One region of the Blastomonas sp. RAC04 genome, then DNA from elsewhere that is predicted to be linked to it. Evidence: predicted binding sites of a transcription regulator. Region 1 holds the regulator's gene; each other region holds the start of a gene.

Region 1 (3,275 bases):
TGGTTATCGGCCCCGTCCGTCTGCTCGCCAAGAGCGGCGGCAAATCGGGCGACTGGATCGCGCCCTGATGGCGGGCGGCCTGATCGCGCTGGCCGAGGCACAGAAGCGGCTGCTCGCGCTCGCCACCACAAAGCCTGCCAACTCGGTCGGATTGCTCGAGGCGAACGGCCATATCCTCGCCGAACCACTGGTTGCCTGGCGCAGCCAGCCGGCAGCCGACCTGTCCGCGATGGATGGCTATGCCGTGCGCGCCGTCGACCTGCCCGGCCCATGGACGGTCATCGGCGAAAGCGCCGCCGGGCGGCCTTTCGATGGCGCGATGGGCGCAGGCGAAGCGATACGCATCTCCACCGGCGCGATCGTCCCTGCCGATGCCGATGCGGTGGTGGTGCAGGAAGACACTGGCATCGATGGCGCCACGCTGACCCTGACCGGCGACGGACCCGCGCGACCCGGTGCACACATTCGCCGCGCGGGGCATGATTTTGCCGAAGGTGCGCTGCTCGCTGCGGCGGGCACGCGGGTAGACGCTCGGCTGATCGCGCTGGCTGCGATGGCTGGGCACGGCACGCTCAGCGTTCACGCGCCGGTGCGTGTGACGATCCTGAGCACCGGCGACGAGCTGGTCGCGCCCGGCACTCCGCTGCCCAGCCCCGCGCACATCCCGGCCAGCAACGGCATCATGCTCTCGGCCATGCTGCAGGGGCTTCCGGTGGACATCACCATGCCGCCGCTGCTGCCCGACCGGCTCGATATCATCGCAGCGGCGCTCGCCGACCACCGCGACGCCGATATCATCGTCACCACCGGCGGCGCCTCGGTAGGCGACCACGACCTCATCCAGCCCGCACTGCTCCAGAGCGGCGGAACGCTCGATTTCTGGCGGATCGCGATGCGCCCGGGCAAGCCGGTGATGGTCGGGAGGATGGGCGATGCCATCGTGCTGGGCCTGCCGGGCAATCCGGTGTCGTGCTATGTCACCGCGCTGCTGCTGCTGCTTCCGCTGGTCAGGACCTTCGCCGGATATCAGTACGTTCTGCCTGATATCTCGCAAGCCAGGGCCGGCACCACCTTCCCCGCAAATGGCACCCGCCAGGACTTCATGCGCGCGCAGATCGATGGCGGGCGGCTGTTCCCGGTATCGAGCCAGGACAGCGGCGCGCTGTCCTCCTTGCATGCCGCCGATGCGCTGGTCGTTCGCGCCGTGCACCAGCCTGAAGCCGCGCCCGGCGACCTGCTCGACTATATTGCGCTTCGCTCCGGGGCGTAACACAAGGTCTTGACCTGACCGGCTTTGTTTCGTAATTGTTCCGTATTCGTTCGACCGCCGATCCACCGGCGCAGAAAGGAACATTCAGCATGCTGACCCGCAAACAACACGATCTGATCCGCTTCATCCAGGTACGGCTGGAGGAAGACGGCATTTCCCCCTCGTTCGAGGAGATGAAGGAAGCGCTGGATCTCAAGTCGAAGTCGGGTGTCCACCGGCTGGTCAGTGCGCTGGAGGAACGCGGTTTCATCCGCCGTCTGCCCAACCGTGCGCGCGCGCTCGAAATCCTCAAGCTGCCCGAAGCGAGCGTCAAGCCGCGCGCCAAGGAACTGGCCGCGGCCGCCGCTGCCAAGACCGATGCGGCCAAGAGCAACATCGTCAGCATGGACGCAGTCCGCAAGGCGCAGCCGCCGGTCGCTGCCAACAACAATGTGCTGGAAATTCCTCTGCATGGCCGGATCGCTGCGGGCGCACCGATCGAAGCATTCGAGGGCACCGAAATCCTTCCCGTGCCCGCCGCGCTGCTGGGCAGCGGCGAGCATTATGCGCTCGAGGTGTCGGGCGATTCGATGATCGAGGCAGGGATTCTCGATGGCGATTTCGCGCTGATCCTGCGCACGGAATCGGCGCGCGATGGCGAGATCGTGGTGGCGCTGGTCCGCGGCGAAGAAGCAACGCTCAAATATCTGCGCCGCGAAAACGGCCGCATCCGGCTCGATCCGGCCAATGCCTCCTATGATCCGCAATATTATGCGCCGCACGAAGTGCAGGTGCAGGGCAAGCTTGCAGGCCTGCTGCGCCGCTATCACTGACCAGCCTCGCTGACGAGCACTGCACGGCACCCGCGTCACCCTGGAGGTTGACCGGGACAGCACCGGGCTGTCCCGTTTTCGCTACAGTCCCAGGCGCAAGAAATCGCTTTTCATTTGGAATACGGCTGTCCAAGCTGCCCAGGTCTGCGATCGAGAACCGGGGGGCCCCTATGATCAAAGCTGCAGTGGCACTGGCGAGCGGTATCGGTCTGTTTCTGGGGGCACCAGCCCATGCCGCACCCGATCGCACGAGGCTGGACGCCCTGATCACGCAGTTCGAGGCCGCCGATGCCAACAGCGATGTCGAGGGTTATCGCAAGATCGCCGACCAGACCCTCGCCGAGGCACGGCGGCTCTATCCTGCCGGCCATCCCGAGATCGCCGCACGCGCGCTGTACGTCGCCCAGGCGCTGGCTGCTTCGGGCGAGATGGATCCGGCCAAAGCCGAGGTCGACAGGATCATCCCCGTGCTTGCGGGCGCGCAGGGATACAAGGCGGACTGGCGCAATGCGCTCAGCCTGCGCGCCTATATCCTCAACTTCAAGGGCGATCATGCCGGTGCGCTGGCGATCAACGAACAGCTCGCCGCCGAATATGCCAGCGATCCGTCAAGCCAGGGCATTCGCGACCATGCCGTAACGCTGTCGAACCTGGCAGCGTCGTATCTCGAACATGGCCGTCTCGATGACGCGCTCGCGCGCAACGCCGAGGCGATCCGCATTGGCCTCGCGCTGGATCCCGTCCCTCAGGACGTCGCCATCTGGAGCGCCAACCGGGTCGTCTATTTCTATTCCGCCGGGCGCACCGAAGACGCCATCGTCACCGCGCAGGAAGGCATCTCGCAAGCAGGCGGCGCCCTCGGCACCGATCACCCGGCGATGGCCAACCTCTACGCCAATCTCGGCGCGATCCTCATGCGGATCAACCGTCCGCACGATGCCATGGCGCCGATCCGGCAGGCCTATGAACTGATCGAAAAGGCCAATGGCGGCCCCAACCAGAACAGTGCGACGATGCGGACGCAGTTCGCCCAGGCGCTGGTGCGGGCCGGGCAGCACAAGGATGCCCTCGCCTTTCTCGATTATGCCACGCCGATCATCGATGCCCAATTGGGCGCGCAGAGCGACCGGTCGCTGGTGGCCCGCGATACGCGGCTGGTTGCGCTGATCGCGCTCGGCCAGGGTGCGCAGGCC
Region 2 (3,275 bases), 610 kb from region 1:
CCGTGTCGAAGAAGATGTGCAAGAAGCCGGGCGCCGCGCGCTATGAAATCGCGCAGGCCTGACAGGATGCGGACCGCCCGCCGATCCCTGCTGCTAGCACTGTCGGCGGCGCTGCTGTGCGCGCAGAGCCCGGCACAGATGGACCCGGCCAATCCCAGCTGCCCCCGGTCGCCCGACTGGTCGGCCAACAAGACCATGACGCTCAAGGTCGTCAAGAAGGGCGGCGCGCAGGTGCTGCTTGCCGAGGGGCCGATCGACCAGACATTGCCCGACCGGCTCAAAAAGGCGCTGAGCGACAATCCCGACATCGCCGAGATCTGGCTGCGCTCGCCCGGCGGCAACGCGCGCGCAGGGAATGCCGCAGGCAGGCTGATCCGTGGCAACCCCGGGCTGGTGACGCGCATTCCGGCGGGCTGGACCTGTTTTTCGGCGTGCAACTTCGTGTTCATGGGCGGTCAGCTGCGCGTGGTCGAGCCCGGCGGCAACTTCATGGTGCACATGTTCACCATGACCAACGACCGCGCCGCGATCGATCAATCTGTCGCCTTGGGCACCGACACCACGGTCGAGCTGATCGGCGACATCGAGCAGGAAAGCGCATTGCTCGCCAGCGAGGACAATGATTTCCTCATCCGCATGGGCGTCTCGCGCAAGTTGCTGACCGACATCATGTACAAGCAGAAGGCGGTGGCGAGCGGCGGCGGCGATCAGTCTACCCGCCGCTGCCTGACGCAGGACGAGGTGTTCCAGTACAACGTGGCGAACGTGCGCGAGTGAGACCGTGATGGCCGCGCGGCTCAGGCGGTCGCGCTGAGCAGCCAGACCTTGTTGGCCATCATCACGCCCTTGCCGGGCACATAATGCTCTTCGAACAGGGTGACGAGATCGGCGCGGGCGCGGGCGAGCACGTCGTCGCCGGCTTCGGCGAGCGCACGGCCGATCGCCATCGAGGCGAGCGCGAAGTCTGCAGCGTCATCCGGAGAGGCCCCGGGGCCGCCGATCGCCTGTTCGCCCTGATACGGTTCGATGTCGGGCGCGGAGAACCCGGCGTGCGCCAGGATGTCGCGAACATAATCGAGATCGGCAAAGGCGAACGGGCCCGGCGCGCGCGGATCGGGCGAGGGGATGTCGATATGCGAGCGCGCGACCCCCATCAGCTCCATCATCCACGGATTGTCGCGCGGCGCCGCCCAGATCGCCAGATCGATCCGCCCGCCGGGTTTGATCAGACCGTGCAGGTTGGTGAAGGCGGCATAAGGATCGGCAAAGAACATCGAGCCGAAGCGCGAAATCAGCCGGTCATAGGGGACGTCGAGCGCGACGGTGGCGGCATCGGCGCAGACGAAGCTGACGTTGGGGTGATCGGTGGCGCGGCGGCGGGCCTCGTCGATCAGATCGGGCGAGATATCCAGCCCCAGCACCGCACCCTCCGGCCCCGTGTCCCGCGCTGCAGCCAGCGAGGTCAACCCCCCGCCACACCCCAGATCGATCACCCGCTCCCCGGGAACAATCGCGGCGCGCGCCAGCAGCGCATCGCCGATGGGGGCGATCATGCCCTCGAACCGGTCGATATGGGTGAGCCACTTGCGCCCCATCTCGCCTGCCCAGTCTTCGCCCTTGAGTTCGTTGGGGTCGGCGGGGGTGGTCATGACGGGCTCTCCTGTGGGTGCGCGCAGAGAGGGTAGGGGGTGGCGGGGGGAGGTCAATGGGGATGCATGCGGACACCGGGCGGGTCAATCATTTGCGAGCGCGCCGGTCTCTTCGCTGCGCGCATGCGTGGCGGCTTCGGTGATGCTTGCAATCAGGTTCTGGGCGAAGGTAGTTTTCATTGTTTAGGTTTTGCTGTGAGACAAGAGAGAGTTTAGTCTGTTTTGTATCGATAGGCTATTTTGTTTGCATGATGCGATTGAGTTCTATACCGTTCCCTCAATGTTCTAGCTTGAGGTGCGGTATGGAAGCTCAACCTTTTGGCGATAGGCACACTGTTCAAAAGCTAGAAACAGTCGAAAAATATCTTCAAGCTTATGTCACAGCGTTGAAATTCGCGCCGTTTGAATTGCTGTACATAGATGCTTGCGCGGGATCGGGCTCATCGGTTCCGAAATCTGTCCTTGAGTTAGCAAATTCCGACCAAGGGTCGTTAGAAGGATTTTCGGTCCCAGTCGCCGATACTGATACGATAATTGTGGGGTCTGCAATTAGGGCGTTAGGGGTCAAGCCAGCATTCCATAGATATCTGTTGAACGATACAAAGCAATCCAATGTAGATGCACTCCGCGATTCGATTCGGCGAGACCACGCAGATTTGACGGATAAAGTTGAAATTACGAAACTCGATGCGAATGAAATGCTCCGCGGAATTTGTAAGTCATATAACTGGAGAAAGACACGAGCAGTGGTATTTCTCGATCCATTTGGATTGCAGATTAACTATGAAGCGTTGGAAATGTTAGGAAAAACTGGGGCAGTAGATCTGTGGTATCTTGTTCCTGTTTTTGCGATGTATCGTCAAGTTTCAGGTGACGGAGAAATTAATTTGGACGGCGGTCCTCGGGTGGATGCGGCGCTTGGCACAAGAGCTTGGCGAGATGTTGCAGTTGTTGAGGAACAAACGACAGACCTTTTTAGTCAACCTCACTTCCGGTCTAAGCGCGCTGTCGATATTGCATGGTTTGAGAAGGTGGCCAAGGAGCGCATTGGTGCAGCATTCCAAGGCCAGGTTTTGGATGAAACTTTGCCATTAGGTCGAAATGGCATGCAGGAATTTTCTTTAATGTTTGCTTGGGCAAACACTGGTGAAAAAGCTCGATTAGCAGCAAAATTGGCGAGTGCGGTGTTAAAATAATGGCTACAATTTCTGAAATCGAATGGACAGACGTCACTTGGAACCCCGTCGCAGGATGCACGATAGCTTCTAGCGGCTGCACCAATTGTTACGCTATGCGAATGGCAGCGCGATTGCAGGCGATGGGCCATGAGAAATATCATGGCACCACGCGGAAAAGTGGAGGTCGCCACGTCTGGACCGGTCGCGTCAACATTGATGAATCTAGCCTTACTGCGCCGCTAGAATGGCGGAAATCAAAACGGATTTTTGTCAATTCGATGTCGGACTTATTTCACTGCGATGTTCCAACGGCTTTTATCCAGAAGGTTTGGGATGTCATGAAAGAATGTCCACAGCACCATTTCCAAGTACTTTCAAAGCGACCCGACCGTATGGCCGATCTGTTCGAGAGCGGTGAGATACAGGCGTTAGAAAATGTTTGGGTGGG
Region 3 (3,275 bases), 380 kb from region 1:
CGCGCGATCGAGCGCGACGATGTCGGCGCACTGGTCAGCCGGCTCAACAACTGGATTGACGATCCGGAGATCGACGCGATCATCTCCACCGGGGGCACGGGCCTGACCGGGCGCGACATCACCCCAGAGGCGCTCGACCGGGTGAAGGAAAAGGACATTCCGGGCTTTGGCGAGCTGTTCCGCTGGCTGAGCTACAAGACCATCGGCACCAGCACGGTGCAATCAAGGGCGTGCGCGGTGCTGTCGCGCGGTACCTATATCTTCGCCCTGCCCGGATCGAACGGGGCGGTGAAGGATGGCTGGAACGGTATTCTCGACGAGCAGCTCGACAGCCGCAACCGCCCCTGCAATTTCATCGAACTGATGCCGAGGCTGCGCGAGAAATAAGCGCAGCTCAGGGCGCCTTGATGGCGAGCAGCGCCGATCGCGGCTTGTCATTCGCGCCGATCCCCAGGCGCTTGGCCACCCATTTCATGCTCGGCCCCTGGATCACGCTCGACAACAGCACCACGAAGAACACGATGTTGAAGATCGTGAACGCGCCCGGCACGCCCGCCACCATCGGGAAGGTCGCGAGCACGATCGGCACCGCGCCGCGCAGCCCCGCCCAGGACACGAAGAGCTTGGCGCGCCAGTCGAGCGAACGGAACGGGGCAAGGCAGATGAACACGCTGACCGGACGCGCGACCAGCATCAATACGAAGGTGATGCCAAGCCCGGGCACGATCACGTCGACCAGATTGGTGGGCGCCACCAGCAGTCCCAGCGTCAGGAACATCACCACCTGCCCCAGCCACGCGAGGCCATCCTGGAAGGTCGAGATGATCCGCCGCGCGGCATAGCTGCGGTTGCCCGCGACCAGCCCGGCGATATAGGCCGCAAGGAACCCGTTGCCTCCGATCACTTCGGCCAGCCCATAGGCGATCAGCGCAGCGGCGATCGAGATCACGAACGCCAAGCCGCTGCTGCGATAATGCTTGCGCTTCAAAAGCTCGGGCAGCAGCCAGCCGATGCCAAGCCCGATCACCACGCCCATCGCCATCTGCCCGGCAAAATCGGGCAGCAGCCCCAGCGGCGACGCGCCCGGCTGGGCGATGAACAGCAGGGCCGCGCCGACCATGAAGATCGCCATCGGATCGTTGGTTCCCGATTCGAGCTCGATCAACGCAGGCACATCGCCTTCCAGATCGAGCCCGGTCGAGCGCAGGATGGCGAACACTGCCGCGGCATCGGTCGATGCGACCACAGACCCCAGCAGGAACCCCTGGAACCAGGTGAACTTGAGCAGCAGCACCGCAGCGCTTGCAGTGATCAGCGCGCTGATCAGCACCCCGAAGGTCGCCAGCACCAATGCAGGCCGCACCATCCGCTTTACCGCCTGCCAGCTGGTGTCCATTCCACCGGAAAACAGGATGAAGATGAGGCAGGCCACGCCAACCCCTTGCGTCAGCACATAATCGTTGAACGCGATGCCACCGGGTCCGTCGACCCCGGCGAGCATCCCGAGCCCCAGAAATCCGATCAAGGCGGGAAGACCGAAGCGGCTGGTCAGCGTGCCCGCCATCACCGTGGTCAGCAACAGGGTGCCGATGACCAGCAGCGCGATGGGGAGGGGAACAGTCAGCATCGAACCTTCAGAGCATCCCCACCGGGCTATGGCAAGGCAAACGCCCCGGCGATTGCCTTCAGACGCGATGAACAGTTGGCCGATCCTCGGCGCTTGCAATTGTTCCTGTTTTGTTTCATATCATGCCCATGGCGAACCTACCGTCACCCAAAGGCCGCGGTGCCCCGCTCAATCTGGAATCCAGGCGATTCCGATTGCCTGAGCGGCAGGTCGACGGCGACTGGCTCGATGCGCTAGTATCGGTCGACGACACCCCTCCCCCGCTGCGGACCACGGTCACCATCGAGCATCCGCGCTCGATCCTGTCACGCAACACCTCGCCCGATCTGCCGTTCGACCAGTCGGTGAATGCCTATCGCGGCTGCGAGCATGGCTGCATCTATTGCTATGCGCGGCCCACGCACGCCTGGCTCGACCTGTCGCCGGGGCTCGATTTCGAAAGCCGCCTGTTCGCCAAGCCCGATGCGGCAAAGCTGCTGCGCGCGACGCTGCGCAAGCCGGGCTATGTCCCCAAGGTCATCGCGCTGGGCACCAACACCGATCCCTATCAGCCGATCGAGGCCGAGTACCGCATCACCCGCTCGATCCTCGAAGTGTGCCTCGAGGCGCGCAATCCAGTGGCGATCACCACAAAGTCGGACCGGGTGCTGGCCGACATCGATCTGCTGGCAGAGATGGCGCGGCACGATCTGGTGGCGATCGCGCTGTCGGTGACGACGCTAGACGGGGCAATTGCGCGCACGCTGGAGCCACGCGCCGCAAGCCCGCGCAAACGGCTGGCGGCGATCCGCGCGCTGGCAGATCGCGACATCCCAGTGCACATGAACGTCTCGCCGGTGGTCCCCGCCATCACCGACCACGAGATAGAGGCGGTGGTCGCCGCCGGGGCCGGGGCGGGCGCGCTGTCGGCCTCGTTCATCCCGGTCCGCCTGCCGCACGAGGTCGCGCCTCTCTTTCGCGCCTGGCTCGACGCCCATTTCCCCGACCGCGCTAGCAAGGTGATGAGCATCATCCAGGACATGCGCGGCGGGCGCGACAATGACCCCGATTTCGGGACACGGATGCGCGGGCAAGGCCCCTGGGCCGAGCTGATCCGCGCCCGCTTTCGCATCGCGCTCAAGCGCGCGGGACTGAACTGTCATGCATGGAAGCTGTCGGTCGAGGGGTTCCGCGCGCCTGCCGACGGGATGCAGGGGGAATTGTTTTAACGGGGGCAATTGCCCGCATTTGAGCAGCGTGAAAGGACATGGATCGAACAAGACGCAACCTGCTGATCGGCGGCCTGGCTGTTGGTATGCTCGCGCTTGGCGGGCTGCTGCGTGAAGCCTTCGGCACGCGTCGGCACAACAGAAGGATCATGACGGAAATGACTGATATTCCCGAACGCCCCGCTGGCAACCCGAAGCCGATGCTTGAAGAGGACATCGCGCCGGTGCTTGCGCGGCTTGATGCCTGGTTCGCGGCCAACCTGCCGCTGCCCCAACATGGGTTCAATCCACCAGCGACCGAAGCTCAGATCGACGAGATCGAGCAATTGATGGGTCTGAAGCTGCCTCAGTCGTACCGCGATCTCTACCGCTGGCACGACGGAGAAAATGACGCAATTTCGGGCCACATCTATGGCCTCCCCTTATTGCCGCTGCACCAG

The links. The regulator LexA, encoded in region 1, represses DNA repair genes until DNA is damaged. The targets are predictions, from matches to a motif close to GTTCCNCNCTTGTTCT.
Region 2: a site for LexA is predicted at 1,921-1,936, ahead of tcmP (three-Cys-motif partner protein TcmP). Genes of this name have one in related genera too.
Region 3: a site for LexA is predicted at 1,729-1,744, ahead of BSY18_RS05710 (PA0069 family radical SAM protein). Genes of this name have one in related genera too.

Annotation. Positions count from the first base shown of each region.
Region 1 is NZ_CP016460.1:585,125-588,399, reverse strand. Features, by position in the region: gene moaC (cyclic pyranopterin monophosphate synthase MoaC) at 1-68, shown strand, start outside; gene BSY18_RS03895 (molybdopterin molybdotransferase MoeA) at 68-1,270, shown strand; gene lexA (transcriptional repressor LexA) at 1,360-2,082, shown strand; gene BSY18_RS03885 (CHAT domain-containing tetratricopeptide repeat protein) at 2,253-3,275, shown strand, end outside.
Region 2 is NZ_CP016460.1:3,960,026-3,963,300, forward strand. Features, by position in the region: gene BSY18_RS19335 (hypothetical protein) at 1-62, shown strand, start outside; gene BSY18_RS19340 (hypothetical protein) at 67-777, shown strand; gene BSY18_RS19345 (class I SAM-dependent methyltransferase) at 798-1,649, opposite strand; gene tcmP (three-Cys-motif partner protein TcmP) at 1,952-2,845, shown strand; gene BSY18_RS19355 (DUF5131 family protein) at 2,845-3,275, shown strand, end outside.
Region 3 is NZ_CP016460.1:965,364-968,638, reverse strand. Features, by position in the region: gene moaB (molybdenum cofactor biosynthesis protein B) at 1-387, shown strand, start outside; gene BSY18_RS05715 (potassium/proton antiporter) at 395-1,627, opposite strand; gene BSY18_RS05710 (PA0069 family radical SAM protein) at 1,756-2,835, shown strand; gene BSY18_RS05705 (SMI1/KNR4 family protein) at 2,874-3,275, shown strand, end outside.